4 regions of the Streptomyces sp. NPDC002809 genome follow, and region 4 is predicted to be linked to each of the others. Evidence: riboswitches for the same ligand, from Rfam matches in the RefSeq annotation. Region 4 holds a riboswitch; each other region holds the start of a gene.

Region 1 (7,762 bases), on a different contig from region 4:
GGAGACGATCGAGTCACCGGTCGCGAAGAACGCGACCAGCCGGCCGATCATGTGCTGCTCGGCGGGCGACATCTTGGCGAGGTCCGCCACGTCGGAGTGGAGGTCGACCTCCTCCACGTGCCAGGTGTTCTTGATCGCGTCCCGGTAGCGCTCGTAGAAGTCCGGGTAGCGCATCGGCCGCAGGGTCAGTTCGAAGCCCGGGTCGAGAAGGTTCTTGTCACGCATGATTACTGGCACGCCTCGCAGGACTCGGGGTTTTCCAGGGAACAGGCGATCGCGTCCGCGTCGGGCGCGGGTGCCTGCTCGGGGATCGGGGCGGCGGACGCCGCGCGGGCGATCCGGGTCGCCGGGCGGGAGCGCAGGTAGTACGTCGTCTTCAGCCCCTGCTTCCAGGCGTACGCGTACATCGAGGAGAGCTTGCCGATCGTCGGCGTCTCCAGGAACAGGTTCAGCGACTGGCTCTGGTCGAGGAACGGCGTACGGGCCGCCGCCATGTCGATCAGTCCGCGCTGCGGGATCTCCCACGCGGTGCGGTACAGCGCCCGCACCTCCTCGGGGATCCAGGCGAAGCCCTGCACCGAACCGCTCGCCTCGCGCAGCGCCTCACGGGTCCGCGCGTCCCACACGCCGAGCTTCTTCAGCTCGTCCACCAGATACGCGTTGACCTGGAGGAACTCACCGCTGAGCGTCTCGCGCTTGAAGAGGTTGGAGACCTGCGGCTCGATGCACTCGTACACGCCCGCGATCGAGGCGATCGTCGCCGTCGGCGCGATGGCCAGGAGCAGCGAGTTGCGCATACCGGTCTTCGCGACCCGGGCGCGCAGGGCGTCCCAGCGCTCCGGCCAGTTCAGCTCGGTGTCGTAGTGGTCCGGGTGCAGCACACCGCGGGCGGCACGCGTCTCGGACCAGGCGGGCAGCGGTCCCGAACGCTCGGCGAGGTTGCAGGACGCCTCGTACGCCGCGAGCATGATGCGCTCGGAGATCTTCGTCGACAGGGCGCGGGCCTCGGGGGAGTCGAACGGCAGCCGCAGCTGGAAGAAGACGTCCTGCAGGCCCATCGCGCCCAGCCCCACCGGACGCCAGCGGGCGTTGGACCGGCCGGCCTGCTCGGTCGGGTAGAAGTTGATGTCCACGACCCGGTCGAGGAAGGTCACGGCCGTACGCACGGTGGCGTCCAGGCGCTCCCAGTCGATCGCGCCGTCGGCGACGAACGCGCCGAGGTTGACCGAGCCGAGGTTGCAGACGGCAGTCTCGCCGTCGTCCGTGACTTCGAGGATCTCGGTGCACAGGTTCGAGGAGTGCACGACCCGGCCCGGCTCGGCGGTCTGGTTCGCGGTCCGGTTGGAGGCGTCCTTGAACGTCATCCAGCCCTGACCGGTCTGGGCGAGGGTCCGCATCATGCGGCCGTAGAGCTCACGGGCCGGCATGGTCTTGCGGGCCAGGCCCTTGGCCTCGGCCGCGCGGTAGGCGGCGTCGAACTCGTCGCCCCACAGGTCGACCAGCTCGGGCACGTCGGCCGGGGAGAACAGCGACCAGGTGCCGTCCGTGTCCACGCGGCGCATGAACTCGTCGGGGATCCAGTGCGCCAGGTTGAGGTTGTGCGTACGCCGCTGGTCCTCGCCCGTGTTGTCGCGCAGCTCCAGGAACTCCTCGATGTCCGCGTGCCACGTCTCCAGATAGACGGCGGCGGCACCCTTGCGCCGGCCGCCCTGGTTGACCGCGGCGACGGAGGCGTCGAGCGTCTTCAGGAACGGGACGATGCCGTTGGAGTGCCCGTTGGTGCCGCGGATCAGGGAACCGCGGGCGCGGATCCGGGAGTACGAGAGGCCGATGCCGCCCGCGTGCTTGGAGAGGCGCGCCACCTGGTGGTAGCGGTCGTAGATCGAGTCCAGCTCGTCCAGCGGCGAGTCCAGCAGATAGCAGGAGGACATCTGCGGGTGCCGGGTGCCGGAGTTGAAGAGCGTGGGGGAGGAGGGCAGGTAGTCCAGCCGGCTCATCAGACCGTACAGCGCGGCGACTTCGGCCAGGGCGCGCTCGGAGGTGTCCTCGGCGAGCCCGGAGGCGACGCGCAGCATGAAGTGCTGCGGCGTCTCGATGACCTGCCGGGTGAGCGGGTGGCGCAGCAGATAGCGGCTGTGCAGGGTGCGCAGGCCGAAGTAGCCGAAGCGGTCGTCGGCGCCGGCGGCGAGCGACTGCCCGACCAGCGCGTCCAGGGCGGCAGCGTGGAGCGTCACGAACTCGGCCGTGCGGTCCGCGATCAGGCCCTCGCGGTGCCCGACGGCAACCGATGCGGAGAACGATGTCGCGCCCTGCCCGGCCGCCTCGTCCGCGATGGTGCGGGTGAGGAGACGGGCGGCGAGCCGGGAGTAGGCGGGGTCCTCGGAGATCAGGCCCGCGGCGGCCTCGGTGGCCAGCGAGCGCAGCTCCGCCTCGTCCGACCGGGCGTTACGGCCGCGCAGTGCGGCGGCGGCGACGCGTCCGGGGTCGGTGTCGGGCAGATCGGCGGTGAGGTCGGTCAGGGTCCGCAGCAGTGCGGTCCCGGGTCCGTCGCTCGTGGTTCCCGTTGATTCGGCCGCTGAAACCGGATCGGCTGGCGCGATGGTCACGCGGTGCTCTCCCTCGCTCGGCTCGGGGCCTTCGGGGAGCGGGGGCAGCCGGGCGGAGCGGGACCCGGCAGGGCAGCGCTCCGTGCGGCGTCCACCGGCCCATCCACGAGGCCCGGACGTCTGGGCATCCGGATCGGTCGAGCCGGATGCGCTGTCGGCAGGTCCTCGGACTGGGGGGTGCGCAAAAGCACACCGAACACACCGTTGCGGGACAGTTCCGGATTCGCACCGGATTTCCCTGCGGCGACAGCGAGCACGAGCATACATGTGGGGGCTGCCGGATGCGGCAGCCCCCACATGTTGTGTCGTACGAGATCTTGGTGCGCCCTTACGGCAGGGGCCGGAGGTCCAGACGGTACGTCAGCAGCTTGAGGTCGTCGATGGGATTCCAGTCCCTCTCGGGCGTCCGTACGAAGCCGAGGCGCCCGTAGATCCTATGGGCTCCGAGCATGGCCGGCTGCGTCGACAGGACGAGCCCCGTGACCCCCGCGGTGCCCCGTGCGCGGTCGATACAGGCCCGTACGAGCGCCTCGCCCGCCCCGGCGCCACGGGCCTCGCGGGAGACCGCCAGCATCCGGAACTCGGCCTCGTCCGCGGCCGCGATGTCGGCCCACGGGTTGCCCGGCCGGGCGTAGGTGACCCCGCCCAGGACGCGGCCCCGCGCGTCGGCGGCCACCAGCACCTCGGCCTCGGCGGCCCTGCGGGGTACGTCGCGCAGCTGCTCCAGGTACGGATCGTCGGCGCCGTAGTCCAGGAGCCCGTCACCGAGATAGGCCTCGGCGGTGATCTCGCCGAGGAGCGCGTGCTCGGCGGGTTCGACCGGCCGGATAGCTATGTCCATGGGCGGAAGTCTGCCGTACCGGCGGCCCGTGGCCGCATGCGATTTCCGCGGGACGCGTGAACGGGCCGCCGCACCCCTCCCGGGAGGCGTGCGGCGGCCCGTTCACGTACGTGGCGGTCAGTGGCCGCCCGGCGCACCGGCGGTGGCCGGCGGGAGCTCCGTCTTCACGCCCGGGTCGCCCGAGTCCGCGGTGTAGTCACCCGGGGAGGTCTCGTCGACCCCGACGGGCGCCTTCACGGCGTTCAGGACGAAGGTGAGGACGACGACCACCACGACGTTCAGCACGAAGGCCGTCAGTCCGATGTAGCCGATCTCGCCGAGGCCGGGGATCTCCTTGGAGGACCCGCCGAAGTGGCTCTGGGTCGGGCTGGCGACCCCGTACGCGGCGGCCGTTCCGTAGACCATGCCGACAGCCCAGCCCGCGAGGAGCGCCCAGCGGTGGAACCACCGGGTGAACAGCCCGCCGACCAGGGCCGGCATCGTCTGGAGGATCCAGATCCCGCCGAGCAGCTGGAAGTTGATCGCGACCGTCTTGTCCATGGTGAGGACGAAGGCGAGCGCGCCGACCTTCACCAGGAGCGACACCAGCTTGGAGACCTTGGTCTCCTGCGCGGGCGTCGCGTCGGGTTTCAGGAAGTCCTTGTAGATGTTGCGGGTGAACAGGTTCGCCGCGGCGATCGACATGATCGCGGCAGGCACCAGGGCGCCGATCCCGATGGCGGCGAAGGCGACGCCCGCGAACCAGTCGGGGAACATGTTCTCGAACAGCTGCGGGATCGCCAGCTGGCCGTTGTCCACCTTGACGCCGGCGGCGATCGCCATGAAGCCGAGCAGCGCGAGCAGCCCCAGCATCAGCGAGTACAGCGGCAGGATCGTCGTGTTGCGGCGGATCACGTCACGGCTGCGGCTGGAGAGCGTCGCCGTGATCGAGTGCGGGTACATGAAGAGCGCCAGCGCCGAGCCCAGGGCCAGGGTGGCGTAACCCCACTGGCCCGCCGCTCCGGGCGCGAGTCCGGCCACCGGTTTGCCGGCCGCCTCGTTCTTCGCCGAGAACGCCTCGCCCGCCTTGGCGAAGATGTCGTCGAAGCCGCCCAGCTTGATCGGGATGTAGATGATCGCCACGGCGATGACCAGGTAGATCAGGCCGTCCTTGACGAACGCGATCAGCGCCGGGGCGCGCAGGCCGGAGGAGTACGTGTACGCGGCGAGCACCGCGAACGCGATCAGCAGCGGAAGGTCCTTGACGAACCAGTGGGTGTTCTCGCCGCCTCCGACGCCCATCACATCCAGAACCGCCTGGATACCGACGAGTTGGAGTGCGATGTAGGGCATCGTGGCGAGGATGCCGGTGACGGCGACCGCCAGCGAGAGCCCCTTGGAGCCGAAGCGGCCGCGGACGAAGTCCGAGGTGGTGACGTAGCCGTGCTTGTGCGACACCGACCACAGGCGCGGCAGGAAGGTGAAGATCAGCGGGTACACCAGGATGGTGTAGGGCACCGCGAAGAAGCCGGCCGCGCCCGCCGTGTAGATCGCCGCGGGAACGGCGACGAAGGTGTACGCGGTGTAGAGGTCGCCGCCGAGCAGGAACCAGGTGACCCAGGTGCCGAACGACCTTCCGCCCAGCCCCCATTCGTCGAGGCTGGCCTCGTTCTCGGCCTTGCGCCACCGGGCGGCCATGAAGCCGACGACCGTGACGGCCAGGAAGAAGAAGATGAAGACGCCGAGTGCGACGCCGTTCACGCCGTCCTTCATGCTGACGCACCCCCCTTGCGGGCGCGCTGGTCACGCTGCCACAGCTTGTACGCGAGCATCGTGAGCGCCGTCGAGATCAGCACCCAGAGCATCTGGTACCAGTAGAAGAACGGGATCCCGATGAAGGTCGGGTCGACCTTGGCGTACGAACTCACCCAGAGCATCGCCACGAACGGCGCGATGAGGCAGAGGGCGATGACCACCCTCATGGGTGTGACTGTGGGTGGTTTTCCTTCTGGTTCTTCCGGCATGGCGGCGACTCCGTCCCCTCGCTGAGCACCTGGTGTAATGCGCAGGAAATCTAGGCGAGGGTTCCGCCCACCGTCACCCCCTGTCCGCATTGCGGTCCGACAACGGTCCTTCGGTTTCGGACAGTTGGTCGCAATGGCCTCAAACGTCGGAGAGTTGGTCCAGGCCAACCGGCGGGCGGGGGGCTCGCGGGGCAGCGAACAGCCCCCGTGGGAACGGTTCCACGAGGGCTGTGCGGATGGGCGGTGACGCGGACGGATCAGTCCAGCGGCCGCTTCAGGCGGGCCACGAACTTGTAGCGGTCGCCCCGGTAGACCGAGCGCACCCATTCGACCGGCTCACCCTGCCCGTCCAGCGAGTGCCGGGACAGCATGAGCATCGGCAGACCCACGTCCGTACCGAGCAGGCCGGCCTCGCGGGGGGTGGCCAGGGAGGTCTCGATGGTCTCCTCGGCCTCGGCCAGCCGTACGTCGTACACCTCGGCCAGGGCCGTGTAGAGAGACGTGTACTTCACCAGCGAACGCCGCAGCGCGGGAAAGCGTTTGGCCGAGAGGTGGGTGGTCTCGATCGCCATCGGCTCACCGCTCGCCAGGCGCAGTCGCTCGATCCGCAGTACGCGGCCACCCGTGGTGATGTCCAGGAGTCCGGCGAGCATGTCGTCGGCCGTGACGTAGCCGATGTCCAGTAGCTGGGACGTCGGTTCCAGTCCCTGGGCGCGCATGTCCTCGGTGTACGAGGTCAGCTGCAGGGCCTGCGAGACCTTCGGCTTGGCGACGAAGGTGCCCTTCCCCTGGATGCGCTCCAGCCGGCCCTCGACGACCAGTTCCTGGAGGGCCTGGCGCACGGTGGTGCGCGAGGTGTCGAACTCGGCGGCCAGGGTCCGCTCCGGGGGCACGGGAGTGCCCGGCGGCATCGTGTCCGTCATGTCGAGCAGATGCCGCTTCAGCCGGTAGTACTTCGGGACGCGCGCGGTACGTGTACCCACGCCCGAGCCCGTCTCGTTCTCCGTACTGCTGCCCCCGTCGGCACCCATGGCCCGCCTTCCCGACTGCTGCGTTGCTGCCGTCACCGGCTCCTCCGTCTGTAGCGGCTCACATGGTGGCACGGTCCGGTCACGGCTCGTCGCCCTCCCTCAGGTGTCGGTCCTGTAACGGACGCGAGTGCACTTCTTATACACCCTTGACACCCCTAAAGGTCTAGGCCAAGCTCCCGGTACTGGTCTAAACCATTAAAGACCAGGTCCCAGCCCCACGGGCAGTACCCGTCGTACGTAATTGTGCGACGGACGGCGTTCTCGGGTGGTGGGGGGAATTCTCTTGCATCCCTGAGGAGGGTGTCGTGAAGCGCGGACTCATCGCGGCTATTGGTGTCGTGGCTCTGCTGGCCGGTGCCACTGCCTGTGGCTCGGACGACAAGGCCGAAAGCGGCAAGAAGACCGGCCCCGACAGCTACAAGGGCCAGACGCTGACCGTCTGGGCCATGGACGGCTCGACGCCTCCCGGCTGGACCAAGGACCTGACCGCCGCCTTCAAGAAGAAGACCGGCGCCACCTTGAAGTTCCAGACCCAGAAGTGGGACGGCATCCAGCAGAAGATCACGACGGCTCTCTCCGAGTCGACCCCGCCGGACGTCATCGAGGTCGGCAACACGCAGACCCCGGCGTACGCGGCCACCGGCGGCCTCGCCGACCTGAGCGACCTCAAGAAGGAGATCGGCGGCGACTGGGTCGAGGCACTCAACGAGTCCTCGGTCTTCGACGGCAAGCAGTACGCCGCCCCGTGGTACTTCGCCAACCGCGTCGTCATCTACAACAAGAAGGTCTGGGCCGACGCCGGCATCACGGACACCCCGAAGACGCGGGACGAGTTCTTCAAGGACCTGGAAGCCATCAAGAAGAAGGGCAAGGCCGAGCCGATCTACCTGCCCGGCCAGAACTGGTACTTCTTCGACGGCCTGACCATCGGTCAGGGCGCGGACCTGGTGAAGAAGGAAGGGGACAAGTACGTCTCCAACCTCGCCGACCCCAAGGTCACCGCGGCCATGGAGCTCTACAAGAAGTACCAGGCCTACTCCAAGGCCCCCAAGGACAAGGACGAGGCCACCCCGCAGCAGGCCGAGGTCTTCGCCAAGGGCAACGTCGGTGCCTTCATCGGCATGGGCTGGGAAGCCGGCACGGCCATCGCGGCCAACAAGAAGATCGAGAGCGACATCGGCTACTTCACCATCCCGGGTGAGACCGCCGACAAGCCCGAGGGCGTCTTCCTCGGTGGCTCGAACTTCGCGGTCGCCGCGGGCAGCAAGAAGCAGGACCTCG
Region 2 (7,762 bases), on a different contig from region 4:
CATGGGTGTCGACGGCTTCCGCATCGACACGGCCGTCCACATCCCACGCACCACCTGGAACCGCCGCTTCCTGCCCGCGATCCAGGAGCGCGTCACCCAGCAGTTCGGTGCCGAGGCCGCGAAGAACTTCCTGGTCTTCGGCGAGGTCGGCGCGTTCGTCAACGACAAGTGGAACCGCGGCTCGGTCAACCACTCCGCGCAGTTCTTCACCTGGAAGGAGCGCAAGGAGTACGACGCCGACGACACCAAGGCCGCACTGGAGATGTACAACTACGAGGAGCAGCTCGGTACCGGGTCGCAGCCCACGTCCACCAACGCGTTCCTGGACGGCAACACCTACCACACCCCCGACCACAGCCAGTTCTCCGGCATGAACATCATCGACATGCGCATGCACATGAACTTCGGTGACGCCACGAACGCGTACAACAACGGCAAGGACTCCGACGACTCGACGAACGACGCCACGTACAACGTCGTCTACGTCGACAGCCACGACTACGGCCCCAACAAGAGCAGCGAGCGCTACGCGGGCGGCACCGAGGCCTGGGCCGAGAACATGGCCCTGATGTGGACCTTCCGCGGCATCCCGACGCTCTACTACGGTTCGGAGATCGAGTTCCAGGCCGGCAAGAAGATCGACTGCGGGCCCAGCTGCCCGCTGGCCACCACCGGACGCGCCTACTACGGTGACCACCTCGCGGGCGACGTCACGTCCTCGGAGTTCGCCAAGGTCGACTCCGCCACCGGTGAGGTCGCCAACACGCTGTCCCAGCCCCTGGTCAAGCACGTCCAGCGGCTCAACGAGATCCGCCGGGCCGTGCCCGCCCTGCAGATGGGCCAGTACTCCACCGAGGGCATCACCGGGCAGATGGCGTACAAGCGCCGCTACACCAGTGGCACGACGGACAGCTTCGCCCTCGTCACCGTCACCGGTGGGGCCTCGTACACCGGGATCCCCAACGGCACGTACAAGGACGCCGTCACCGGTGACACACAGGTCGTCACCGGCGGAAAGCTCACCGTCGCCGCACCCGGCAAGGGCAACATGCGGGTCTACGTGCTGAACGGCCCGGGCAAGATCGGCACAGCGGGTCCGTACCTGAAGTAGCGCGGAACCAGCGGCACTTCAGCCGCACAGCGCGTGCCCCGGCGGGCCGGTGACTCCGGCCCGCCGGGGCACGCGCACACTCCGGGACTACGAACCGCCGTCCGCCGCCAGCAGGGCCTCGCGGCCGATCATGGCGGTCGAACCCGGGGCCGTGCATGCGTGGGCGCCGGCCACCGCACCCAGCCGGGCAGACCCCAGGGCGTCCCGGCCGTCGAGCCGTCCGTAGAGGAAGCCGGTGACGAAGGCGTCACCCGCACCGTTGCTGTCCACCACCGGCGACGGCGGAACCGTCGCCGGAACGTGGACCGGGTCCTGCCCGCCGTCACGGGTGAGGACGTACGACCCCGCCGCGCCGTCCGTGGCGACCACCGTGCCCGCGCGGCCCTCGCGCAGGATCTCCCGCATCACCGCGGGCGTGCGGTCGCCCGTCGCCGCCGCGCTGAAGAAGACGAGATCGGACCTGAGGGCGAACTCCCGCTGATGGTCGCCCAGTCCGTCCCAGTCGTGCAGATCGGTGGAGACCGGGATGCCCAGGGCCTCGATGTCGTCGTAGAGGAAACGCGTGAAGTTCATGATGGACAGATGGACGTGGCGGGCACGCCGCAGCCGGGGAAGGTAGAAGTCCTGCGGCATCCGCAGGTCCTCCGGGTCACGGGCGTCGTAGAACGACATCCGCCGGCCCGTCGCGTCCACCAGGTTCACCGCACGGCGGGTGCCTGCCGCCGAGATCAGCGGGTGGAACTCCACATCGCCCTTGGCCAGCCGCTCGCGCACCTGCGCACCGGTCCAGTCGTCGCCGATGCAGTCGAGCAGCGCGACATCCAGCCCCAGCGCGCGGGCGCCGAGGGCGACGTTGCCCCCGGTGTGACCTGGCCACTCCTCGATCGGTCCGACCATCACCGAGTCGGCGAGCGGGACCGGCAGGGAGTCGACGCGGACGATCGTGTCCACCCCGCTGCCGCCGACCACCAAGACGTCGTATTCCGTTTGTTGTTGGACCACTGTTCCGCCTCTCCGTTCCCGCCGTGATCAGTATGGCCGACGTCCCGAGCCGGCGTCCGTCTCATCCGTAGGTCCGGAATGTGAACAACGGCGTGGTGTGCGCGGCAGTCCTCTAGGGTGGGATGTGCAGCTGGTTCGCCCTGTCCGCCAGGCAGGCGCGTCGCAAGAGGGAACCCGGTGGGAATCCGGGACTGCCCCGCAGCGGTGAGCGGGAACGACCGCCGTCATACGCACTGGACCCGAAGGGCCCGGGAAGCGACGGCCAGTAGGAGTCTGCCCCGGCAGACGTGCCCGCGAGTCCGAAGACCTGCCCGTTGCCCGCACCCGAACCCTCGGATGCGGAGATCTCGGTGACCTCGTGGGCGGGTCGGCGGCAGACAGCGGGTGGACGGGCACCGAAACGGTGCGGTGATCCGCCCGGTCCGTCACCCCTTCGCGCCCGCGTCCCGATCCGGGATCCGCAGGAGACACGCTCGCGAAGGAGAGCTACGTGACATCCGAATCCGCCTCGGCGACGGCAACCGCCACCGTGTACGGCTACCCCCGCCAGGGCCACCACCGCGAACTGAAGAGGGCGGTGGAGGGCTACTGGAACGGCCGCGTCACCGCCGAAGCCCTGCGGGAGACCACCGCCGCCCTGCGCCGGGCCAACTGGGAGGAACTCGCCGCCGCCGGCATCGGAGAAGTTCCGACCGGTGACTTCTCCCTGTACGACCACGTCCTCGACACCAGCGTCATGGTCGGCGCGATCCCGGAACGGCACCGGGCCGCCGTGGCGGCCGAGCCGCTGGACGGCTACTTCGCGATGGCCCGCGGCAGCCGGGAGACCGCGCCGCTGGAGATGACCAAGTGGTTCGACACCAACTACCACTACCTGGTACCCGAACTGGGCCCGGACACCGTGTTCGCCGCCGACTCGTCCAGGCAGGTCGCCGAGTTCCGTGAAGCCGCCGCCCTCGGCCTGACGGGCCGTCCGGTCCTCGTCGGTCCCGTCACCTACCTCCTGCTGGCCAAGGCGGCCCCGGGCGCCCCCGCCGGCTTCGACCCGCTGTCACTGCTGGACCGGCTGCTGCCCGTCTACGCCGATGTGCTCGCCGACCTCAGGGCGGCGGGAGCCTCATGGGTGCAGCTCGACGAGCCCGCCCTCGTCCAGGACCGCACGCCCGAGGAACTGGACGCCGCGGACCGCGCCTACCACCGGCTCGGCGGCCTCGAAGACCGGCCGAAGCTCCTGGTCGCCTCCTACTTCGGGCGGCTCGGCGACGCACTGCCCGTCCTGGCCCGGACTCCGGTCGACGGACTGGCCCTCGACTTCACCGAATCCGGCGCCGCCAACCTCGCCGATCTCGCCGCCGCCGGCGGTCTGCCCGGCAAGCGGCTCGTCGCGGGCGTCGTCAACGGCCGCAACATCTGGATCAACGACCTGGAGAAGTCGCTCGCCACGCTGGGCACCCTCCTCGGTCTCGCCGGCCGGGTGGACGTCTCGGCCTCCTGCTCACTGCTGCACGTACCGCTGGACGCCGCAGCCGAGCGCGGCATCGACCCGCAGATCGTCCGATGGCTCGCCTTCGCTCGCCAGAAGACCACCGAACTCGTCGTCCTCGCCCGCGGTCTCGCGCGCGGAACCGGAGCCATCGCCGCCGAACTCGCAGAGAACCGGGTAGGACTGGCATCCCGCGCGGGATCCGCACTGACCCGCGACCCGGCCGTGCGGGCCCGCGCCGCGGCCGTCACCGATGCGGACGGCCGTCGCTCTCAGCCGTACGCCGAGCGGACCTTGCTCCAACGCGCGCACCTGGGACTCCCACTGCTGCCGACCACCACGATCGGCTCCTTCCCGCAGACGGACGAACTGCGCACCGCTCGGGCCGACCTGCGGGCCGGGCGGCTCGACGGCCCCGGCTACGACAAGCGGATCGAGGCGGAGATCCGCGAAGTGATCGCCTTCCAGGAGGAGACCGGGCTGGACGTCCTGGTGCACGGTGAGCCCGAACGCAACGACATGGTCCAGTACTTCGCCGAACAGCTCACCGGCTACCTCGCCACCCGGCACGGCTGGGTCCAGTCCTACGGCAGCCGCTACGTCCGTCCCCCGGTGCTCGTCGGCGACATCTCAAGGCCGGACCCGATGACCGTCCGCCGGACCGCGTACGCACAGTCGCTGACCGCGCGCCCCGTGAAGGGCATGCTCACAGGGCCCGTCACCATGCTCGCCTGGTCGTTCGTCCGCGACGACCAGCCACTCGCCGAGACCGCCCGCCAGGTCGCCCTCGCCCTGCGCGACGAGGTCGGGGACCTGGAGGCGGGCGGCACGTCGGTCATCCAGGTCGACGAACCCGCCCTCCGCGAGACCCTGCCGCTGCGGGCCGCCGAGCACGCCGCATACCTGGCGTGGGCCACCGAGGCGTTCCGCCTGACGACCGGCGGCGTACGGCCGCAGACCCAGATCCACACCCATATGTGCTACGCGGAGTTCGGCGACATCATCAACGCCATCGACGACCTCGACGCCGACGTCATCAGCCTGGAAGCTGCCCGCTCCCACATGGAGGTCGCCCGGGAACTAGCCGACCACGGCTACCCGCGCGAGGCGGGCCCCGGGGTCTATGACATCCACTCGCCCCGGGTGCCGAGTGCCGACGAGACGGCGGCCCTGCTGCGCACCGGCCTCGCCGCCCTGGGCGCGGAGCGTCTGTGGGCCAACCCCGACTGCGGGCTGAAGACCAGGGCCTGGCCCGAGACCCGGGCCTCCCTGGAGAACCTCGTCACGGCGGCCCGCGTGGTCCGGACGGAGCAGGCCGGCGGCGGCGCCTGACCGGAGCCGGGGCCGGAGCATGCGCCACCTGGCGCGCTCCGGTCCCGGTGGTGCGGTCCCGTGGTGCGGCCGCATCGGGCGGCCCGGACAACGCGCAGAGCCCCCGTGCAGGACCGGGCGGGACGGGGCGGGACGGGCGATCCGTCCGGGACAGGTCCCGGTCGGCGGCTGTGCTCTGCGCGCGCCCGGGGTGCCCGCTGGCTATGCTCGACCAGGGGCCGACAACCTGAAACGTGGAGGCGCCCATGCTGCCGCTGCCCGAACCTCGCGACCTGCCGCCGCGCATCGCCACCGGCGCGTTCATTCTCAACTCCGGCCTGGGCAAGCTCAAGGCGGACGAAGCGACCCAGCAGGGCCTGCACGGCATGGCCTGCACGGCCTACCCGTTCCTCAAGAAGATCGAGCCCGACCGGTTCACCCGGCTGCTGGCCTGGTCCGAGATCGCGGTCGGCAGCAGCCTGCTGGTCCCTTTCGTGCCGACCAGGCTTGCCGGACTCGCTCTCACCGGCTTCTCCGGTGGATTGCTCGGACTCTATCTGCGGGTGCCCGGGATGCGTGAGCCCGGCAGCCTGCGCCCGAGCCAGGACGGCGTCCCGCTGGCAAAGGATTCCTGGATGTTCGGCATCGGGCTGGGTTTCCTCGGTGCGGGCACACGCCGGGCCGGCAGCGCAGCGAAGTGTTGCCGCCGGCACCGCAGGTGCGCCCACTGACCCACCCGGTCGCGGTCACGCACCCGCGTCACGGGGCTCCGTCACGCACTGGGGCCCTGGGTCTCGGTCACGCACCCGGGCCACGGGTCCCGGCAACGCACGGGGGCCATGGGCCTTGGTCGCGCACCCGCGTCACGGGTCCCGGCAACGCACGGGGGCCCTGGGCCTTGGTCGCGCACCCGGGCCACGGGTCCCGGCAACGCACCAGGGCCACCGGGCTCAGTCACGCACCCGGGCCACCAGCAGGGCCACGTCGTCATGGCCCTGGGGGTCGCGCAGCTCGCGCAGCAAGCGGTCGCAGGACTCCTCCAACGACGGGTCCGGATCGCGCAACAGCCCGAGCAGGGTCTCCAGCCTGCTGTCGATGTCGTCGTCCCGGGTCTCCAGCAGCCCGTCCGTGTACAGCACGAGCCGGTCGCCGGGCCCGAGCGGGAAGTCGACGTCGCTGAACGGCACACCGCCCACACCGAGCGGCGCGCCCGCCGGCAGATCGAGCAGTCGCGGCGCACCGCCCCTCGGGATCAGCACCGGCGGGAGATGACCGGCGGTACTCACCCGGCACCGGCCGGCGGCCGGGTCGTACACCGCGTACACACAGGTGGCGAAGGACGGGTCCAGATCTGCGGTGATCTCGTCGAGGTGCCCCAGCACCTCGGCGGGCAGAAGGCCGAGCCTGGACAGGGTCTGGGTGGCAGTACGCAGCCGCCCCATCGTGGTGGCCGCGTTGATGCCGCTGCCCATCACGTCGCCCACCACCAGCGCGGTCCGCCCGTGCCGCAGCCCGATGACGTCGAACCAGTCCCCGCCGACCTCGTACCGCGAAGCGGCCGGCTGATAGCGGGACACGACCTCCAGACCCACCGGATCGTGATGGTCGCGCGGCAGCATGCTGCGCTGGAGGGTGAGCGCGGTCTCTCTCTGCTGCCGGTACAGCCGCGCGTTGTCGATGCCGATGGCCGCACGGGCTGCGAGTTCGCACGCCAGCACCTCGTCGTCCTCCGTGAACGGCAGCGGATTGTCCGTCCGGATGAGGTCGATCGCGCCCAGGACCTCGCCCCGCGCGATGAGCGGCACCGCCAGGTAGGAGTGCGCACCCGCCTGGGCGAGCAGCGCGGCCGAACGGCTGTCACGGGCGATGCGCGCGAGTATCCCCGCGTCGAGGTACGGCTCCCGGACCGGACGTGCGGTCCGGACACAGCGGGTGATCAGCCGGTCGGCGCCGTACCGGGCGGCGTGGCCCGGCGGATCCGCCGCCTCCACGACGGGGCTCGGCCGCGCGGCGACGACAGCCAGGGCCTGGATGAGGAGCGGTCCCTCGGTCACGCCGGGGCGGCCCTTCAGGACATTGTCCAGGACATCGACCGCGGCCACGTCGGCGAGCTCGGGGACGGTGACCTCGGCCAGCTCCAGGGCCGTCTGCTCCAGATCCAGCGTGGTGCCGATGCGCACCGATGCGTCGGCGATCAGTGCCAGACGGTGCCGGGCGCGCTCCGCCTCGGCGGCCGCCCGGTAGCGGTCGGTCACCTCGATCAGCGAGACGGCGATCCCGAGTACCCGGCCGCCGGAGTCGTCCAGCCGGTACAGCGACACCTGCCAGGCACGGTCGGTGTCCGGTTCGGCCGGTGTGCGGCCCGCCACCTCGTGCGACACCTGCGGCACACCGCTCCTGAGGACCTCGCGCATCGCCGCCTCGATGGTCTCGGAGTCCAGGAACGGCAAGGCCTCCTCCACCCGGCGGCCCAGGTGCTCGGCGGCACTCAGCCCGTCCATCCGCTCCAGCGCGGGATTGGCGGCCAGATAGCGCAGATCGCCGTCCAGGACCGCCAGACCGATCGGCGACTGGTCGACCAGCCGCACGGAAAGGGCGAGGTCGCGTTCGACCTCGCGCAGCGTCACCCCGTCCGCGGCCAGCCCCAGCGCGTAGAAGTCGCCGCGGTCGTCCTGCAGCCGCATGTTGCGGAACTCCAGCAGCCTGGAGGTGCCGTTCTTGTGCCGTACGGGAAAGACGCCCGCCCACACCTCTCCGCTGCTCATCACCTCGGTGAACAGCCTCAGCACCAGCTCGAAGTGCTTCTCGTCGACCAGTATCCGGGCGGCGAACCGGCCCAGGGCCTCGTCGGGCGC
Region 3 (7,762 bases), on a different contig from region 4:
GATGTCGTCGCCCTGGGTGCGCATGGCGGAGGTGCCCCACACGGTCAGGCCGACCGACTTCGGGTAGTCGCCCGTGTCGGTGAGGTACCGGGCGATCAGCGAGTCGGCGAGGGACTGGCCGACCTCCCACGACAGCCGGGACGGAATCGCCTTCGGGTCCACCGAGTAGAAGTTGCGGCCGGTCGGCAGCACGTTGACGAGCCCGCGCGTCGGCGAACCCGAGGGGCCGGCCGGGACGAAGCCGCCGTCCAGGGCGAGGAGGATGTGGTCGATCTCGTCGGTCGTCCGGGCCAGCCGGGGCACGACCTCCTCGCAGGCGAAGCCCAGGACGGCGACGGCGGCCGGGAGTTCGAAGCCCAGCACCTCCCGTACCAGGTCCGCTGCCGCGGTCACGTCCCAGCCGCGCGCCTCCATGCCCTCCGCGAGCCGGCGGCACAGCTGTTCCAGCAGATCGATCGCGTCCGCGCCCGTCCGTGCCGGGCCGTCCACCAGCTCACTCAGCTCCGCCGGCACCTTCACGGCCGCGCCCGGCTCGCCCAGCAGTTCCTTCTCGCCGAGTCCGAAGTGCTCGGCGATCGCGGCCCGCAGACCCGGCAGCGCGTTCGCCGTGCCGCCCCACACCTGCGAGGCACGCAGCACTGCGAGGACCAGGTTGACGCGGGCCTCGTCGACCGGGCCGCCGCCCAGGACGTGCAGACCGTCGCGGATCTGGACGTCCTTGATCTCGCAGAGGTAGCCGTCGATGTGCATGACGAACGAATCGAAGACGTCGTCGCCCGGCTGCTCGTCGACATGCAGGTCGTGGTGGAGCTCCGCGGCCTTGACCAGCGTCCAGATCTGCGCCCGCACCGAGGGTGCCTTCGTCGGGTCCAGGTCGCTGACCAGCGCGTACTCGTCGAGGAGCTGCTCCAGCTTTGCGAGGTCGCCGTATGTGTCGGCGCGGGCCATCGGCGGGACCAGGTGGTCCACCACGGTGGCGTGGCCGCGGCGCTTGGCCTGGGTGCCCTCTCCCGGGTCGTTGACGATGAACGGGTAGATCAGCGGCAGTTCGCCGAGCACCGCGTCAGGGCCGCAGCCGGCGGACAGGCCGAGACCCTTGCCGGGCAGCCACTCCATCGTGCCGTGCTTGCCCATGTGGACGACGGCGTCGGCGCCGAAGCCCCCGTCCGACGCCGCGGCCTCCAGCCAGCGGTAGGTGGCCAGGTAGTGGTGCGAGGGCGGCATGTCGGGGTCGTGGTAGATCGCGATCGGGTTCTCGCCGAAGCCGCGCGGCGGCTGGATCAGCACCACCACGTTCCCGAACTGCAGCGAGGCGAGGACGATGTCGTCCCCGTCCACGTACAGCGAGCCCGGCGGCTCGCCCCAGTGCTCCAGCATCGAGTCGCGCAGCCCGGGCTCCAGCTTCGCGAACCACCGCCGGTAGTCGGCCAGCGGAACCCGAGCGGGAGCCGCGGCGAGCTGTTCCTCGGTCAGCCACTCCACGTCGTGGCCACCGGCGTTGATGAGGCGGTGGATGAGCTCGTCGCCGTCGTCCGGGTGACCGTCGACCCCGTATCCGGCGTCGCGCAGGGCGTCCAGGACACGGACCGCGGAGGCGGGCGTGTCCAGGCCGACGGCGTTGCCGACGCGGGAGTGCTTGGTGGGGTAGGCGGTGAAGACCAGGGCCAGCTTCTTCTCGGCGTTGGTCTTGTGCTTGAGGACGGCGTGGCGCACGGCGATCCCGGCGACGCGCGCGGCGCGTTCGGGGTCGGCGCGGTACACCGGCACCTCGTCCGGGCCCTGCTCCTTGAAGGAGAACGGCACGGTGATCAGCCGGCCGTCGAACTCGGGGATGGCGACCTGCATCGCCGCGTCCATCGGGGTCAGGGCAGCGTCGGACGCCTCCCAGGTGGCGCGCGATGAGGTGAGGCAGAGCCCCTGGAGCACCGGCACGTTCAGTTCGGCGAGCGCGCCGATGTCCCAGGCCTCGTCGTCGCCCCCGGCGGAGGCGTCCGACGCGCGGGTGCCGCCGGCCGCGAGGACGGTGGCGACCAGGGTGTCGGCCCGGCCGAGGAGCTCGTACAGCCCGGCGTCCGCGCCGCGAAGCGAACCGCAGTACACGGGCAGGGCGTTGGCGCCGCGTGCCTCGACCGCGTCGCACAGCACGTCGACGAACGAGGTGTTGCCGGAGAGGTGGTGCGCCCGGTAGAAGAGCACGCCGACGGTCGGGCGGCCCTCGGTGAACGTACGGCTGCCGTGGAGCCCCCACTCGGGCATCTTCTGCGGTTCGGCGAAGCCGTGCCCGGTCAGCAGGACGGTGTCGGAGAGGAAGCGGGCCAGTTCGACGAGGTTGCCGGGACCGCCCTCCACGAGGTAGCGCAGCGCCTCGGCGACGACGCCGGCCGGTACGGACGACTCGGCCATCAGCTCTGCGTCCGGCACCGCCTCGCCGCCGAGCAGCACGGTCGGGATGCCCGAGGCCTTGAGCGTCGCGAGTCCGTCCTCCCAGGCGCGCTTGCCGCCCAGCAGACGGACCACGGCGATGGAGGACCCCTCGATCAGAGCGGGGAGTTCCTCGTGGACATCGATACGGGTCGGGTTGCCGATCCGGAAGGGCGCGCCCGAGGCCCGGGCGGCGAGGAGGTCGGTGTCGGCGGTCGACAACAGCAGCACGGTGCTCAGCGGGGTAGTCAGTGGGCCGTTCATGCGCGTGCTCCAGGTGCTCCGGGGGCGATGAAGGGAAGTCCTGTCGGTGCGCCCGACTCGATGAGCCGCCACAGCGCGTCGGTGTCCGCGTGTTCTTCGATCAGGTCGCCGAGGCGGTCGAGCTGTTCCTCGCGCAGACCGGCGAAGCAGGTGTCGGGGGCGGGGACGAAGCGGCGGCCGGCGGCCCGTGCGATCTCCGTCAGGAAGCGGCGGCGGAACGCGTCGCTCTCCAGCGAGCCGTGCCAGTGGGTGCCCCACACGGCGCCGGAGCGGCAGCCGTCGATGCGCTGTCCCCGACCGTCGGTGAGGAACGGCTCGCCACCGCGCACGTCCGCGACGCCGTGGTGGATCTCGTACCCCTCGACCGGGGCGCCGAGTGCCTCGCCGACCGGCCGGGCGAGAGTCTTCTCGCGGTCGAACCGGATGCGCAGGGGCAGCAGCCCGAGCCCGTCGACCTTCCCGGCGCGCGACTCGACGTCGTCCTCGATCTCTTCGCCGAGTATCTGGTAGCCGCCGCAGATGCCGAGGACCGGACGGCCCTCGGCGGCCCGCCGCCGCAGCGCGTCGGCGAGCCCGCGTTCGCGCAGCCAGGAGAGCGCCTTCACGGTGCCGCGGGTGCCGGGCACGATGACGAGGTCTGCGTCGGCCAGTTCCTCGGCACGGTCCACGAACCGCACGATGACGCCCGGCTCCGCGGCGAGCGCGTCCACGTCGGTGAAGTTGGACATCAGCGGCACGGCGCACACGGCGACGCGCAGGATGTCCTCGCCGTGCGGCGGGGCGACGACCGACTCCCGTACGGTGCCGCGCAGCGACACCCGCAGGCCGTCCTCCTCGTCGATGCCGAGGCCGTGGGCGAACGGCAGCACCCCGTACGTCGGCCGTCCCGTCAGATCGCGCAGCATGTCCAGGCCGGGCTCCAGCAGGGAGACGTCACCGCGGAACTTGTTGACCAGGTACCCGGCGATCAGCGACTGGTCCTCGGCCGAGAGCAGCGCCGTCGTACCGAAGAACGAGGCGAAGACCCCTCCGCGGTCGATGTCGCCGACGACCACCACCGGGAAGCGTGCGGCCCGTGCGATGCCCATGTTCACGATGTCCGTGCGCCGCAGATTGATCTCGGCCGGACTGCCCGCCCCCTCGCAGATCACTGCGTCATACGTGCCCCGAAGCTGCTCCAGGCAGTCCACGACGGTGGACAGAAGTTGCTCCTGCCGGCCGCCGTGGTAGCCGCGGGCGCTCATCTCGCCGACCGCGCGCCCCATCAGGACGACCTGGCTGGAGCGGTCGCTGCCGGGCTTGAGCAGGACCGGGTTCATCAGTGCGGTCGGCTCGACCCGGGCGGCCTGGGCCTGCATGGCCTGGGCGCGCCCGATCTCCGCGCCCTCGCGGGTGACGAAGGAGTTGAGCGACATGTTCTGTGCCTTGAACGGTGCCACCTTCACGCCCCGGCGCACCAGCCATCGGCAGATGCCCGCGGTGACGACGCTCTTGCCCGCGTCCGAGGTGGTCCCGGCGACCAGCAGTCCGCCGCTCATGTCGGTCTCCGTCCTGAGAGTCGAGTCCCTGCGGTACGGGCCCCCGGGTGCCGGGTTCCCGCGGTGCGGGCCCCTGCGATCCGTCGTGCCGCGAGACCCGCGCCCAGGCGGGCCGCCACGCTCACGCCGAGGGCCAGCGCGCTCACACGGCGCGACAGCCGTACGGCACGCTCGATGTCCTCGCTCTCGACCGCCCGGCCGGTGGCTCCGTTGAGTACGGGGCGGTGTTCGACCCGGCCGCCGTAGGCGAGCGTTCCGCCGAGCCGTACGCCGAGCGCGCCCGCGAACGAGGCCTCCACCGGGCCCGCGTTGGGGCTAGGGTGCTTGGCCGCGTCGGCCCGCCAGGCCCGGACCGCTCCTCGTGGCCGCCCCCCGGCGGCCACGGCGAGCAGGGCCGTCAGCCGGGCGCCCGGCCAGCCCGCGAGGTCGTCGAGGCGGGCCGAGGCCCAGCCGTAACGCCGGTAGCGGGGCGATTTGTGACCGACCATCGCGTCGAGCGTGTTGGCGGCCCTGAACCCGACGAGTCCGGGGACCCCGCCCAGCGCGCCCCACACCAGGGCGCCGACGACGGCGTCCGAGGTGTTCTCCGCGACGGACTCCACGACGGCGCGGGCGATCTGCGGCCCGTCCAGGGACTGCGGGTCGCGGCCGCACAGGTGAGGCAGCCGCTCACGGGCCAGGTCGATGTCCCCGGCGGCGAGCGCGCCGCCGATGGCCCGGGCCTCGCGGCCCAGCGACGTACCGCCGACGACGGACCAGGTGGCGGCGGCGGTCAGGGCGACGGACGCGGCGGGGTGGCGGCGCAGCGCACGGGTGGCCAGCGCGGCAGCCCCGGCGGCGCCTCCGGCGCAGACCAGGGTGTGCAGCGCGCCCCAGCCGCGGTGGTCGCGCCACAGACGGCGTTCGACGCCTGCCGCGGCCCGCCCGAAGGCGGCGACCGGGTGGCCCCTGCGGGGGTCACCGAGCAGCAGATCGCCGATCAGACCGGCCGTGGCGCCGTACGCGAAGATGCGATCGGCACGCACGGTTCAGCCGGCCGTTGCGCCTCGAAGGACCCTCGGACAGGCGGTTGCTGGCAGGAGCAGCACAGGACTGGACGCACGGCAGCCGGGCATGGCGATATGTCCTCACTCAGGGTCCGCGCCCTGGTTCGACGTGACGGCGACGAGAGTCTCCTGGCTTCCGGATCCGCAGTTCCCCCGGTCTTCCAGTCCGCTCGCGTGGACCGTGACTTCCGTGGTGGGGGACTGCTCCCCGGTGACAGTGGCGGGACCGCGCCGGATTCGCACCGGCTTCCTCTGCTGTCGCCGTAATGGCTCCGGCAGTCCACCACGCTCTGCGAACGCCCGTCAACTTGCCGTTGACCTGCGACGGTGCAGTGTGCTCAGACGCACATCGGGCCGGACGCACACGTGGTGCGGCCGGCCCGATGCGGAGGAGCGGGGAGTGAGTGGTGGGGCTCAGGCGACGATCAGATAGATGCCGTAGGCCACCGCCGCGGCGCACAGTCCGAAGCAGACGTACGCGCCGGCGCGGGCCAGCACGAGCGATCCGCCGGCCGATCCGCCCGGTGCGGCCGGTTCCGGCTGCTTGGAGAGGCCGACGATCCCGAGGGTGAAGAGCCCCACGAGCGCGACGGTGGCGACGAGGGAGACGCCGAAGACGGTGCCGAGGGCTGCCCAGTCGATGTTCATGTGGATCTGTCCTTACCGGAGGCTCTTGGGGTCCCTAGACCGTGGCAGGTCGGGCCGGGTCGGTGACCGGTCCGGCCGGGGCCGGGATGGTGGCCGTGAGGTCGTGGGCCCGGGCAGCCGCCGTGGGCGGCGGGCTGACGGCCGCGATGGCGGTGGTGACGACGCCCGCGGGCTCGTCGTCACCGGCCGCCGCGCCCTCGTCCTGGCCGCCGGGTGCGACATCGTCGTGCCCGACGGGCCTGCGGCGCGACAGCATCCAGATCGCACCGGAGCCGGCGATCAGCAGCGCCGCGACGACCACGACACCCCAGGTGCCCTGCTTGGTGAGGAACTCCGCGCCCGCGCCGACCAGACCGGCGGCCGGCAGGGTCAGACCCCAGGCGACGAACATCCGCGTGGCGGTGGACCAGCGGACCACGCCGCCCTTGCGGCCGAGGCCCGCGCCCATGACGGCACCGGAGCACGACTGGGTGGTGGAGAGGGAGAAGCCGAGGTGCGAGGAGGCCAGGATGACGGTGGCCGCACTGGTCTGGGCGGCGAAGCCCTGCGGCGGCTTCAGCTCCGTCAGGCCGCTGCCCATGGTGCGGATGATGCGCCAGCCGCCCAGGTAGGTGCCGAGTGCGATGGCGAGGCCGGCGCACACGATGACCCAGACCGGCGGGTTGGAGCCGGGGGAGAGGACGCCGCCGGTGACCAGGGCGAGCGTGATGATGCCCATGGTCTTCTGCGCGTCGTTGGTGCCGTGCGCGAGTGACACGAGCCCGGCCGAGGCGATCTGACCGGCGCGGTACCCCTTGGCGGTGGCCTTCTCCTGGGCGCCGCCGGTGACCTTCCCGCCGATGCGGTACGTCAGCTTGGTGGCCAGCAGCGCGGCCAGACCGGCGACGACCGGTGCGGCGACCGCGGGGAGCAGCACCTTGGTGACGACGGTGCCGCCGTCGACCGACGACCAGCCGGCGGACATCACCGCGGCGCCGATCAGGCCGCCGAACAGTGCGTGGGAGGAGCTGGACGGCAGACCGACCAGCCAGGTCAGCAGATTCCACAGGATGGCGCCGACGAGCGCCGCGAAGATGACCTCGGTTCTGAGTCCGTCTTCGTTGATGATCCCGCCGGAGATCGTCTTGGCGACCTCCACCGACAGGAACGCGCCTACGAGGTTGAGAACGGCGGACATGGCCACCGCTGTCTTGGGTTTGAGTGCGCCGGTCGAGATGGTCGTGGCCATCGCGTTGGCGGTGTCGTGGAAACCGTTCGTGAAATCGAACACTAGAGCTGTCACGATCACAATCGCGAGCAGCAGCGTGATGTGTTCCATTTACCCAGGCAATCGTTCGACGTCAGTGGCACGTGGACCGTAGGCAATCCGGGTGAACGGAAGATGAACTGAGCGGGGCGTTGCGGTGACTCCAACCGGAGTGCCGCCGCCCTTTTCGCCCGCCGCGCGACGGTGGGGTTCCGGCGCAGGCCGGTGTGGGCCCGGAATCCGGCGTTCGGGCGGGCCTGCGGGGGAGGGGTGGCAGCGGGCCGCTCATCCGTTGAAAGGATCTTCGAATGAGCAGCGAGTGGCGGGATTCGATCGAACGGGCCTGGGATGCGGTCGTCGCCACCGCCCGCAGGACGGCCTCCGACGGGCTGGTCGTGGGGACCTCGGGCAACGTCTCGGCGCGGGTCGGCGAGACCGTGCTGGTCACCCCGAGCGGAGTGCCGTACGACCGGCTCCGCCCCGAGGATCTGGTCGGCGTCGATCTGGAGGGCAACCAGGTCCTCGGTGACATGGTCCCCACCAGCGAACTCCCGCTCCATCTCGCGGTGTACCGGAACACCGACGCGGCCGCCGTCGTG
Region 4 (7,762 bases):
CCGACGACGACCGGCACGGGCACCATGGGCGCGGCCGGAGCCGGAGCCGGAGCGGCAGCCGGGGCAGGGGCGATGGGTGCCGCGGGCACGGGGCGCACGACCGACCGGACCACATCGGCCGGCACGACGGGCGCGGGCACCGGGACCGGCAGGCACCGCGACACCGAGACCTCGGGCACGTCCCGTCCACTGGTCGGAGCCGGGGCGGGCACCGAACGCTCCACCGCCGACCTCGGTGGCAAGGACGAGATGATCCGCTCCGAGGAACAGCTCCACATCGGCACCGAGGAGTACGAAGCCGGAAAGGCCCGCCTGCACAAGTACGTCGTCACCGAGAACGTCACCCGGACCGTGCCCGTGTCGCACGAAGAGGTACGCGTGGTCCGGGAACCGCTCCGGCCGGGCGACAAGACCGGCCGGGCCGACATCAGCGAGCAGGACGTGGAGGTCACCCTGCACGCCGAACGCGCCACGATGCGCAAGGAGACCGTGCCGGTCGAGCGGGTGCGGATGGAAACGAAGAAGGTGACCGAACAGAAGGAAGTCTCCGCCGAACTGCGCAAGGAACAGATCGACTACGCGGACGGCGCCACCAAGAGCGGCAAGGACATGGGTGGCAGGGACATGGGCGGTGAATCCGGTCAGGGACGTCGCCGTTGACTCCCCGCGTACCGCGCCGCACGGCCGTACCGCACCTGCGAGGGGCGGGCCCCGCACGGGGGTCCGCCCCTCGCGGTCCACCACGGCACGGAGCACCCGGACCGCCGCACGCACGAGGGGCCGCCCTCGCGTTCGACGTCACAGGCACCCGGACCGCCGCGTGGAGTCGGGCCCGCTCCCTGGTCGGGCCGGCTCCGGGAGTCGGGCCCGCTGAGACCCGCTGCGTAAGTCAGGCCCGCTCCGGACGAAAGCGGACCGAGGGCCGCCCCTGCGGGCCGTCCGGTGTCACGACGGCGGACACCCGGTAGACATCGGCGATGAGCTCCTCGGTGATCACCTCTGCCGGGCTGCCGCCCGCGACCACCCGTCCCTCGTTCATCACCACGATCCGGTCACAGAACATCGCGGCCAGGTTGAGGTCGTGCAGGGCGACGACGGCGGTCAGCGGCAACGACGTGACCAGGGACAGGAGTTCCAGCTGGTGCTGGATGTCCAGATGGTTGGTCGGCTCGTCCAGGAGCAGTTCACGCGGCTGCTGGGCCAGCGCGCGGGCGATCTGGACGCGCTGGCGCTCCCCGCCGGAGAGTGTGTGCCAGGACTGGTCGCGGCGTCCGGCGAGGCCGGTCCGCTCCAGCGCCTCACGCACCGCCGTCTCGTCCGCAGCCCCCGGCGCCGACCAGGCACGGCGGTGCGGGATGCGGCCCAGGCGTACGACGTCCACGACGCTCAGCTCGACCTGCGTGACGGCGTGCTGGTCGACCACCGCGACCCGTCTGGCCACGGTGCGGCGCCCGACGGCCGCCAGCGGATCGTCGTCGAGGGTGACCACGCCCGCGTCCGGGGCCAGGACTCCGGCCAGGATCCGCAGCAGGGTGGACTTCCCGGAACCGTTCGGGCCGATCAGTCCGATGGTGGCGCCCGGCGGCGGGGCGAGCGAGACACCGTCCAGGATGAGCCGGCCGCCCGCCTCCCTGCTGACCCGGTCGGCCCGCAGGCCGCCGGGGTGGGCCGGGGTCACGAGGCCCGCCGGGTGCGGTAGAGAACCAGCACGAAGGCGGGTACCCCGATCAGGGCGGTGACGACTCCCACCGGAACCTCCTGCGGGTCCAGGACGGTCCGGGCGAGGGTGTCGACCCACACCAGGAAGACGGCCCCGGCTAGCGCGGTGACCGGCAGCAGCCTGCGGTGCCCGGAACCGGTGAGCGCACGGGCCGCGTGCGGCAGCACCAGTCCGACGAACCCGATGGCACCGGCCGAGCTGACGAGTGCGGCGGTCAGCAGCGCGGTCGTGCACAGCAGCACGATCCGGGTACGGCCGACGTGGACGCCGAGGGTGGCTGCCGCGTCCTGGCCGAAGGCGAAGGCGTCGAGCGTACGGGCGTGGCCGAGACAGATCAGCAGCGTCACTGCGAGCACGGCGGAGCAGATCCACACGTCGCTCCAGCCGACGCCGCCGAGTGAGCCCAGCAGCCAGAACAGCACCCCGCGGGTCTGCTCGGCATCGGCGGCGGTCATCACGACGAAGGAGGTGAGCGCGGAGAAGAGCTGCATGGCCGCGACGCCGGACAGCACGACGCGGTCGGTGCTGCCACCGAGGGTGTGGCTGAGCAGCATGACGAGGGCGAATGAGCAGAGCGCCCCGATGAACGCCCCGGCCGACAGGGAGACCGCTCCCCCGCCGACGCCGAGAACGACGACGACGACCGCGCCGGTCGAGGCCCCGGAGGAGACCCCGAGGACGAACGGGTCGGCGAGCGGGTTGCGCAGCAGGGACTGCATGACGGTGCCACAGACCGCGAGCCCCGCGCCGCAGACGGCGGCGAGAAGGGTGCGCGGCATGCGCAGGTTCCAGATGATGCCGTCGCGGATCGGGCTGAGCCGCGACTCACCGGCACCGAGGTGGGAGGCGACCGTGGACCAGACGTCGGCGACGGAGATCCGGGCGGGGCCGATGGTGACGGCGACCGCGACGGACAGGACGAGCAGCAGGATCCCGCCGGCCCACAGGAGTCCGCCCCCGAGGCCCCGGACGCCCAGGAGGCCCCGTACACCCGGGAGGCCACGGACACCCCGGATGTCGGGCCGGCCCTGCACACGCGCGTCCTCGTGCGGTGCCGCCGCCCGTTCGGTGTCCGTCACCTCGCGAGCCCGAAGCTACGCAGGCCGGCGGCCACGCGCTCCACGCCCTCGACGGTCCGGATGGTCGGGTTCATGGCCTGGCCACTGAGCAGCACGTAGCGCTTGTGCCGGACGGCGTCCATGTTCTTCGTGGCGGGGTTGGACTCCAGGAAGGCGATCTTCTTCGTGGCGCTCTCGGCGGTCTGCGACTTGCGCGTCAGGTCGCCGATGACCAGCACGTCCGGGTTGCGGTCGGCGACGGTCTCCCAGTTGATCTGGGGCCATTCCTCGTGGGTGTCGTCGAAGGCGTTCTTCGCACCGGTCTCCCGGGTGATGATGCCGGGTGCTCCGCAGCAGCCGGCCAGGTAGGGGGCCTCGGAGTTGGCGAACCAGTACATCAGGGAGGCCCCGGAGGCATCGATGCCCCCGGTCGCCTTGCGCACCCGGGCACGCAGCTCGGCAACAAGCTTCTCGCCGCGCTCCGGAACGCCGAACACCTTGGCCAGGTCCCGCACTTCGCCGTAGACGCTGTCCATGGTCAGGGCGCCCGTGCGGACACCGTCACCGTCCTTGCTGTTGTCCTTGGCGGTGCAGTCGGCGGGTGAGACGTAGGTGGGGACGCCGAGCTTCTCGAACTGCTCCCGTGGGGCGACGCCTCCCTTGGCGAGCGTCGACTCGAAGGAGGCGCTGACGAAGTCGGGCTCCTGATCCAGGACCTTCTCCGACGAGGGCCGGTTGTCGGAGATCCTCGGGATGCCTGCGTTGGCCTTCTCCAAGCCCTTCAGCACGGGGTCGGTCCAGGTGGCGGTGGCGGCGAGCCGGTCCGCGAGGCCGAGCGAGAGCAGGATCTCGGTCGATCCCTGGTCGACCGGCACGGCGCGCTTCGGAGCTGCCTCCACGGTGACGGTCCGTCCGCAGTTCTTCAGGGTCACCGGATAGCCGTCGGCTCCCCGGGCCTTGGCGGCGGTACTGCCCTTCCCGCCGCCGCAGGCGGTCAGCAGGATCAGTCCGGCAGTGAGCAGGGCAGCGGTGCGGGCGGGGCCGGCTATGGGCGGCACGGAGTACCTCGTCGTCTCTGGGCCCATGCGCGGGACCCGCTGTACGGAGTTCCGCGATCCGGTCCCGGACCGCGGGTGCCAGCAGGTCTTCGGACTCGGGTTCACGCGGACGGGACGCCTTCCCGGGAAACCGTGGGTCTCCCAGTGGCTGTGGCCCCGCCCGTCCCCCTCACCGCTGCGCGTCAGTTCCGGATTCGCACCGGATTCCCTGACCCCTACGTGGAGTTCGACTGGCTCCCGGCACGCTACCACGTGCCTCTGCGCAGCTCAGCGGCGGTGCGCCCGGGCACGAGCGGTGGGCGGACGGGCGGTCGGGGCCGGGCTGCGTGCGCGCGCCGCGCACGCCGCCCCGAGCGCCCGCCCGACGCCCGAGTGCCGGGGCGGCCTCGCTCCGGTCAGGCCTTGCGGTGAACCGATTCGCCACCGATGGTGCGTGCACCCTCGCACCACCGCGAGAGCAGGGCCGCGGTCCCCCAGAAGCCCAGCAGGACGACGCGGACGCCCAGGCACCGGACCGCGTCCGCCGCCCGGTGCGGCAGCGCTGCGGCTCCCTGCGGTGTGTCCGTCATCGCGCGCCCCCGGCAGGTTCCCGGTCCGCAGCGGTGTGCCAGGAGGCGCCCGGGTCGTCGTAGGCGTCCGTGTAGCGGGCTCCCGCGATGGGCCAGTCGGCGAGCAGTTCGCCGGGCAACGCGAAGGACTCGGCGAGTTCCGGCAGATGACCGCTCACGGCTGCGATCAGCTGCTCGGTGACATCGGTCAGCCCCTCGACCTGACCGGCGGTCAGATGGCCGGCGGCCAGCAGATCCCCGCTGTTGCGCGCGACCCAGCGCAGCGCGAACAGCCGGGCCAGTTCGCCCAGCCGCTCGCGGGCCTCGCCGCCGGGCAGAGCCGCGAGCGCGTGCTCGTACGCGTGGGCCGCCTGCCGGTACGCATGCGCCTCGACCCCCCGCAGAGCGGTCCCGGACGCCTCGTTCCAGCGCTCCAGCGGGTTGCCGTGCGGGACCCGCGCCATCCGGGCGGCCGCCCGCGCGAACCAGATGCGCTCCACCTGGTCCAGAAGCCGGCCCAGGAAGCGCAGATCGGTGAGGTCGCCGCCCGGCGCAGCGGCCGCCGGCTCTTCGTCCGGGTCCCGTGCGGCCTCGAAGAGCAGGCCGGCGGCCGCCCTGGAGTGGATGGCCAGATTGTCCCCCTCGGCGGTGATGGCGCCCTCGACGCCGGTGACGAGTTCGGCCATCCCGTTGTTCTCCAGCAGCCCCTGGGCGCCGCACCGTTCCCGGCATTCGACGATGACGGACCGGGCCTGCCACGTGATCCACCCCTTGGCCACGTCGACCAGCCGCTCGGCCGCCTCCCGGCCGGCCGGCGGTCCTGCCGCCGCCTCTTCCCAGCGGTCGAGGACCCTCCGGTGCAGCAGGCTCATCGCGAAGACGGTCGCCATGGCCTCGGCGAGCGGCCCGTGGTGGCTGCGGTGTGCGATCACCGGGACGGGCGGCGACGGGCGGCCACCGGAGACGAAACGGTGGCCGCCGTAGCGGACGGCGACGGCCAGCGTGGCGCGTGCGGACCCCACCGCGCTGGCGCTCATGCAGATCCGGCCCGCGGTGACCCGTCCGATCGACGCGAGAAAGCGGCGCCTGCGCCCCTCGGTGTCGCTGCGGAACACCCCGTCCTCGCCGACCCGCCCCTGTACGCCGCCGAGCAGCGCCTCTCGCCCTACGAAGACCTGGTCGAAGGAGGTCAGGCAGTGGTCGACGGGACTGCCCATCCGTGCGGGAAGCCGGCGCACCCGGATCCCCGGCAGGGCCCGGGACGCATCGGTGAGCGGCACCAGCAGCAGGAAGACTCCGTGGTCGGCACCCCCGACGATCAGCCGGGCGGCGACGAGCCCCGACTTGGGGCCGCCCGCCGGACTGGTGTTGGGCATGAACTTCTGTGCACCGGCGTGCGGGGTGTGGAGCACGAACCCGTCCCGGGCGGGGTCGAAGGTGGCGGTGGTCTCGACGGCGGCGGCGTCGTTGCCGTGCGCCACCTCCGTACAGAGGAATGTGCCGATCCGTCGCAGCCGGAGGAACTCCGACAGGTCGCGGGTGCCGTCGGCGTCGTGGTCGAGAAGGCTTCCGAGGAAAAGGTTGTAATGAATGCCCGCAACGGTGGCGAGGGCCGGGTCCACAGGGGCGAGCCATTCGTGCATGGCGGCAAGGGCGCGTGGATCGGAGGCCGGCCTGGCGGCACTGTCCAGCGCACTGTTGAGTGTGCGCAGCCGTGCGTGGGCGAGGGCGAGCCGCTCGTCGGGGGTGGGGCCGGGAGGCGGCCAGAGCGGCCGGCGGAACGGTTCTGTGGTGACGAGCCGGCGCCAGAAGCCGTGCTCGCGGCGGGCGTCCGGACCGAGGAGCGCTGTGGTGAGCAGGTCGGCGACCGGCCCGGTTCGGGCTCCCGAGGGGCCGACGCCGTCGAAAATAGTGGTCATAGAAGAACAAACGATCAGAAAACGCCCAGGACACCCCCACGATCGGTGTCCAGGCCGACTCGTCCTCGCCCGGCATGGCCCCGACGACACCGTACCGGCCCCCGCCCATCACCTGTATGCAGCAACCCACCGTGCTCCGCGGTCGGCCAGGACATCCCCTTGGGGTCATGGAACGCGATCCCGGCCGGTCGGCCGCGCCGGACGAGCACGCCGAACTGGAAGCCCTTCGGGTACGGGTGGCCCAGTTGGAGGCCCGTACCCCGGCCCGGCACAGGCTGCGGCTCCGTTCGTTCTTCGCGGTCCTGCTGATCCTGGTGGCGGCCGTGCTGACACCGCTCAGCATCGTGTCGAGCTGGGCGAGCGACGTCGCCGGGGACACGGACCGCTATGTGGCGATGATGGATCCGCTGGCCTCCGACCCCCATGTGCAGGCGGCGGTGACCGACCGCGTGACCACCGCCGTCATGACCCACCTGGACATCGACGCGCTGCTGGCGGACGTGGCTCCCGCCGACCGGCCGGTCGTCGACAAGGCCCTCGAGAAGCTCGGCGGCCCGCTGACCACGGGTGTCACGAACTTCGTGCACGGGACCGTCGAGAAGTTCGTGACCAGCGACGCCTTCGAGCGGCTGTGGAGTGACCTCAACCGGCAGGCGCACGCCTCCGTCGTGAAGGCGCTGACGGGCGAGGGCGGCGGCGCGGTGAAGCTGACCGACGACACCGTCACGCTGGACCTCGCCCCCGTCATCGACCGGGTGAAGCAGCGCCTCGTCGACCGCGGTCTGACGGTCGCCGAGAAGATCCCGGAGATCCACACCGACTTCACGGTCCTGACCTCGGACTCGGTCGGCAAGGCCAAGCAGGCGTTCCGGGCGCTCGAACTCCTCGGATTCTGGCTTCCCGTGTTCACGCTGGTGCTGGCAGCGGGCGGGGTACTGCTCGCGGTGCGCCGGCGACGGGCCCTGGTCACCGCCGCGCTCGCGGCCGCTGCGGGTGCCGCCCTGCTCGCGCTCGGGCTGTGGGCGGGGCGCGCCTTCTATCTCGACAGTCTTCCCTCCGACGTCTCGCAGCCGGCCGCGGGGGCGGTCTTCGACGCGCTGGCGGGATATCTGCGCGCCGGGGCCCGGCTGGTGGTGACCGTCGGTGCGGTGGTGGCGCTCGCGGCCTGGCTCACCGGCGGCGGCCGCGCCGCGACCCGGGTCATGGCGATGTGGAGCGGCGGCATCGGGGCCGTACGGGACGCGGCAGGTTTCACTGGCGGTCCGGTCGGCAGGTGGGTGCACCGGGCCAGGCGGCCGCTGAACTGGACCGTGGTCGTGGTGGCCGTCGCGGTGCTGGTGGCGTGGGACCGGCCGACCGGCCTGGTCACGGTGTGGATCGCGCTGTGTGCCCTGTTCGCCCTGGCCGTCGTCGAGTTCCTAGACGACGACAGCACTCCGCACCTGGCGGAGCCGGGTGA

What was found. A riboswitch is a leader RNA that binds a small molecule or an ion and turns the genes downstream of it on or off. The one in region 4 is predicted to bind cobalamin.
Region 1: another riboswitch for cobalamin. It lies ahead of ABT025_RS27285 (ribonucleoside-diphosphate reductase subunit alpha); the one in region 4 lies ahead of ABT025_RS04530 (ABC transporter substrate-binding protein).
Region 2: another riboswitch for cobalamin. It lies ahead of metE (5-methyltetrahydropteroyltriglutamate--homocysteine S-methyltransferase); the one in region 4 lies ahead of ABT025_RS04530 (ABC transporter substrate-binding protein).
Region 3: another riboswitch for cobalamin. It lies ahead of ABT025_RS36540 (cobalamin biosynthesis protein); the one in region 4 lies ahead of ABT025_RS04530 (ABC transporter substrate-binding protein).

Annotation. Positions count from the first base shown of each region.
Region 1 covers NZ_JBEOVJ010000056.1:3,841-11,602, reverse strand. Annotated here, with positions in the region: gene ABT025_RS27290 (ribonucleotide-diphosphate reductase subunit beta) at 1-225, opposite strand, end outside; gene ABT025_RS27285 (ribonucleoside-diphosphate reductase subunit alpha) at 228-2,606, opposite strand; adenosylcobalamin-variant (AdoCbl-variant) riboswitch at 2,758-2,856, opposite strand; gene ABT025_RS27280 (GNAT family N-acetyltransferase) at 2,935-3,447, opposite strand; gene mctP (monocarboxylate uptake permease MctP) at 3,565-5,199, opposite strand; gene ABT025_RS27270 (DUF3311 domain-containing protein) at 5,196-5,450, opposite strand; gene ABT025_RS27265 (GntR family transcriptional regulator) at 5,708-6,481, opposite strand; gene ABT025_RS27260 (extracellular solute-binding protein) at 6,787-7,762, shown strand, end outside.
Region 2 covers NZ_JBEOVJ010000048.1:22,392-30,153, forward strand. Annotated here, with positions in the region: gene ABT025_RS25355 (carbohydrate binding domain-containing protein) at 1-1,111, shown strand, start outside; gene ABT025_RS25360 (carbohydrate kinase family protein) at 1,199-2,083, opposite strand; cobalamin riboswitch at 2,228-2,442, shown strand; gene metE (5-methyltetrahydropteroyltriglutamate--homocysteine S-methyltransferase) at 2,604-4,928, shown strand; gene ABT025_RS25370 (hypothetical protein) at 5,174-5,638, shown strand; gene ABT025_RS25375 (SpoIIE family protein phosphatase) at 5,858-7,762, opposite strand, start outside.
Region 3 covers NZ_JBEOVJ010000113.1:11,482-19,243, reverse strand. Annotated here, with positions in the region: gene cobN (cobaltochelatase subunit CobN) at 1-2,661, opposite strand, end outside; gene ABT025_RS36545 (cobyric acid synthase) at 2,682-4,223, opposite strand; gene ABT025_RS36540 (cobalamin biosynthesis protein) at 4,220-5,248, opposite strand; cobalamin riboswitch at 5,392-5,522, opposite strand; gene ABT025_RS36535 (hypothetical protein) at 5,684-5,917, opposite strand; gene ABT025_RS36530 (inorganic phosphate transporter) at 5,952-7,235, opposite strand; gene ABT025_RS36525 (class II aldolase/adducin family protein) at 7,472-7,762, shown strand, end outside.
Region 4 covers NZ_JBEOVJ010000004.1:186,057-193,818, forward strand. Annotated here, with positions in the region: gene ABT025_RS04515 (PRC and DUF2382 domain-containing protein) at 1-660, shown strand, start outside; gene ABT025_RS04520 (ABC transporter ATP-binding protein) at 890-1,678, opposite strand; gene ABT025_RS04525 (FecCD family ABC transporter permease) at 1,675-2,697, opposite strand; gene ABT025_RS04530 (ABC transporter substrate-binding protein) at 2,796-3,836, opposite strand; cobalamin riboswitch at 3,900-4,086, opposite strand; gene ABT025_RS04535 (hypothetical protein) at 4,232-4,405, opposite strand; gene ABT025_RS04540 (acyl-CoA dehydrogenase family protein) at 4,402-6,303, opposite strand; gene ABT025_RS04545 (hypothetical protein) at 6,471-7,762, shown strand, end outside.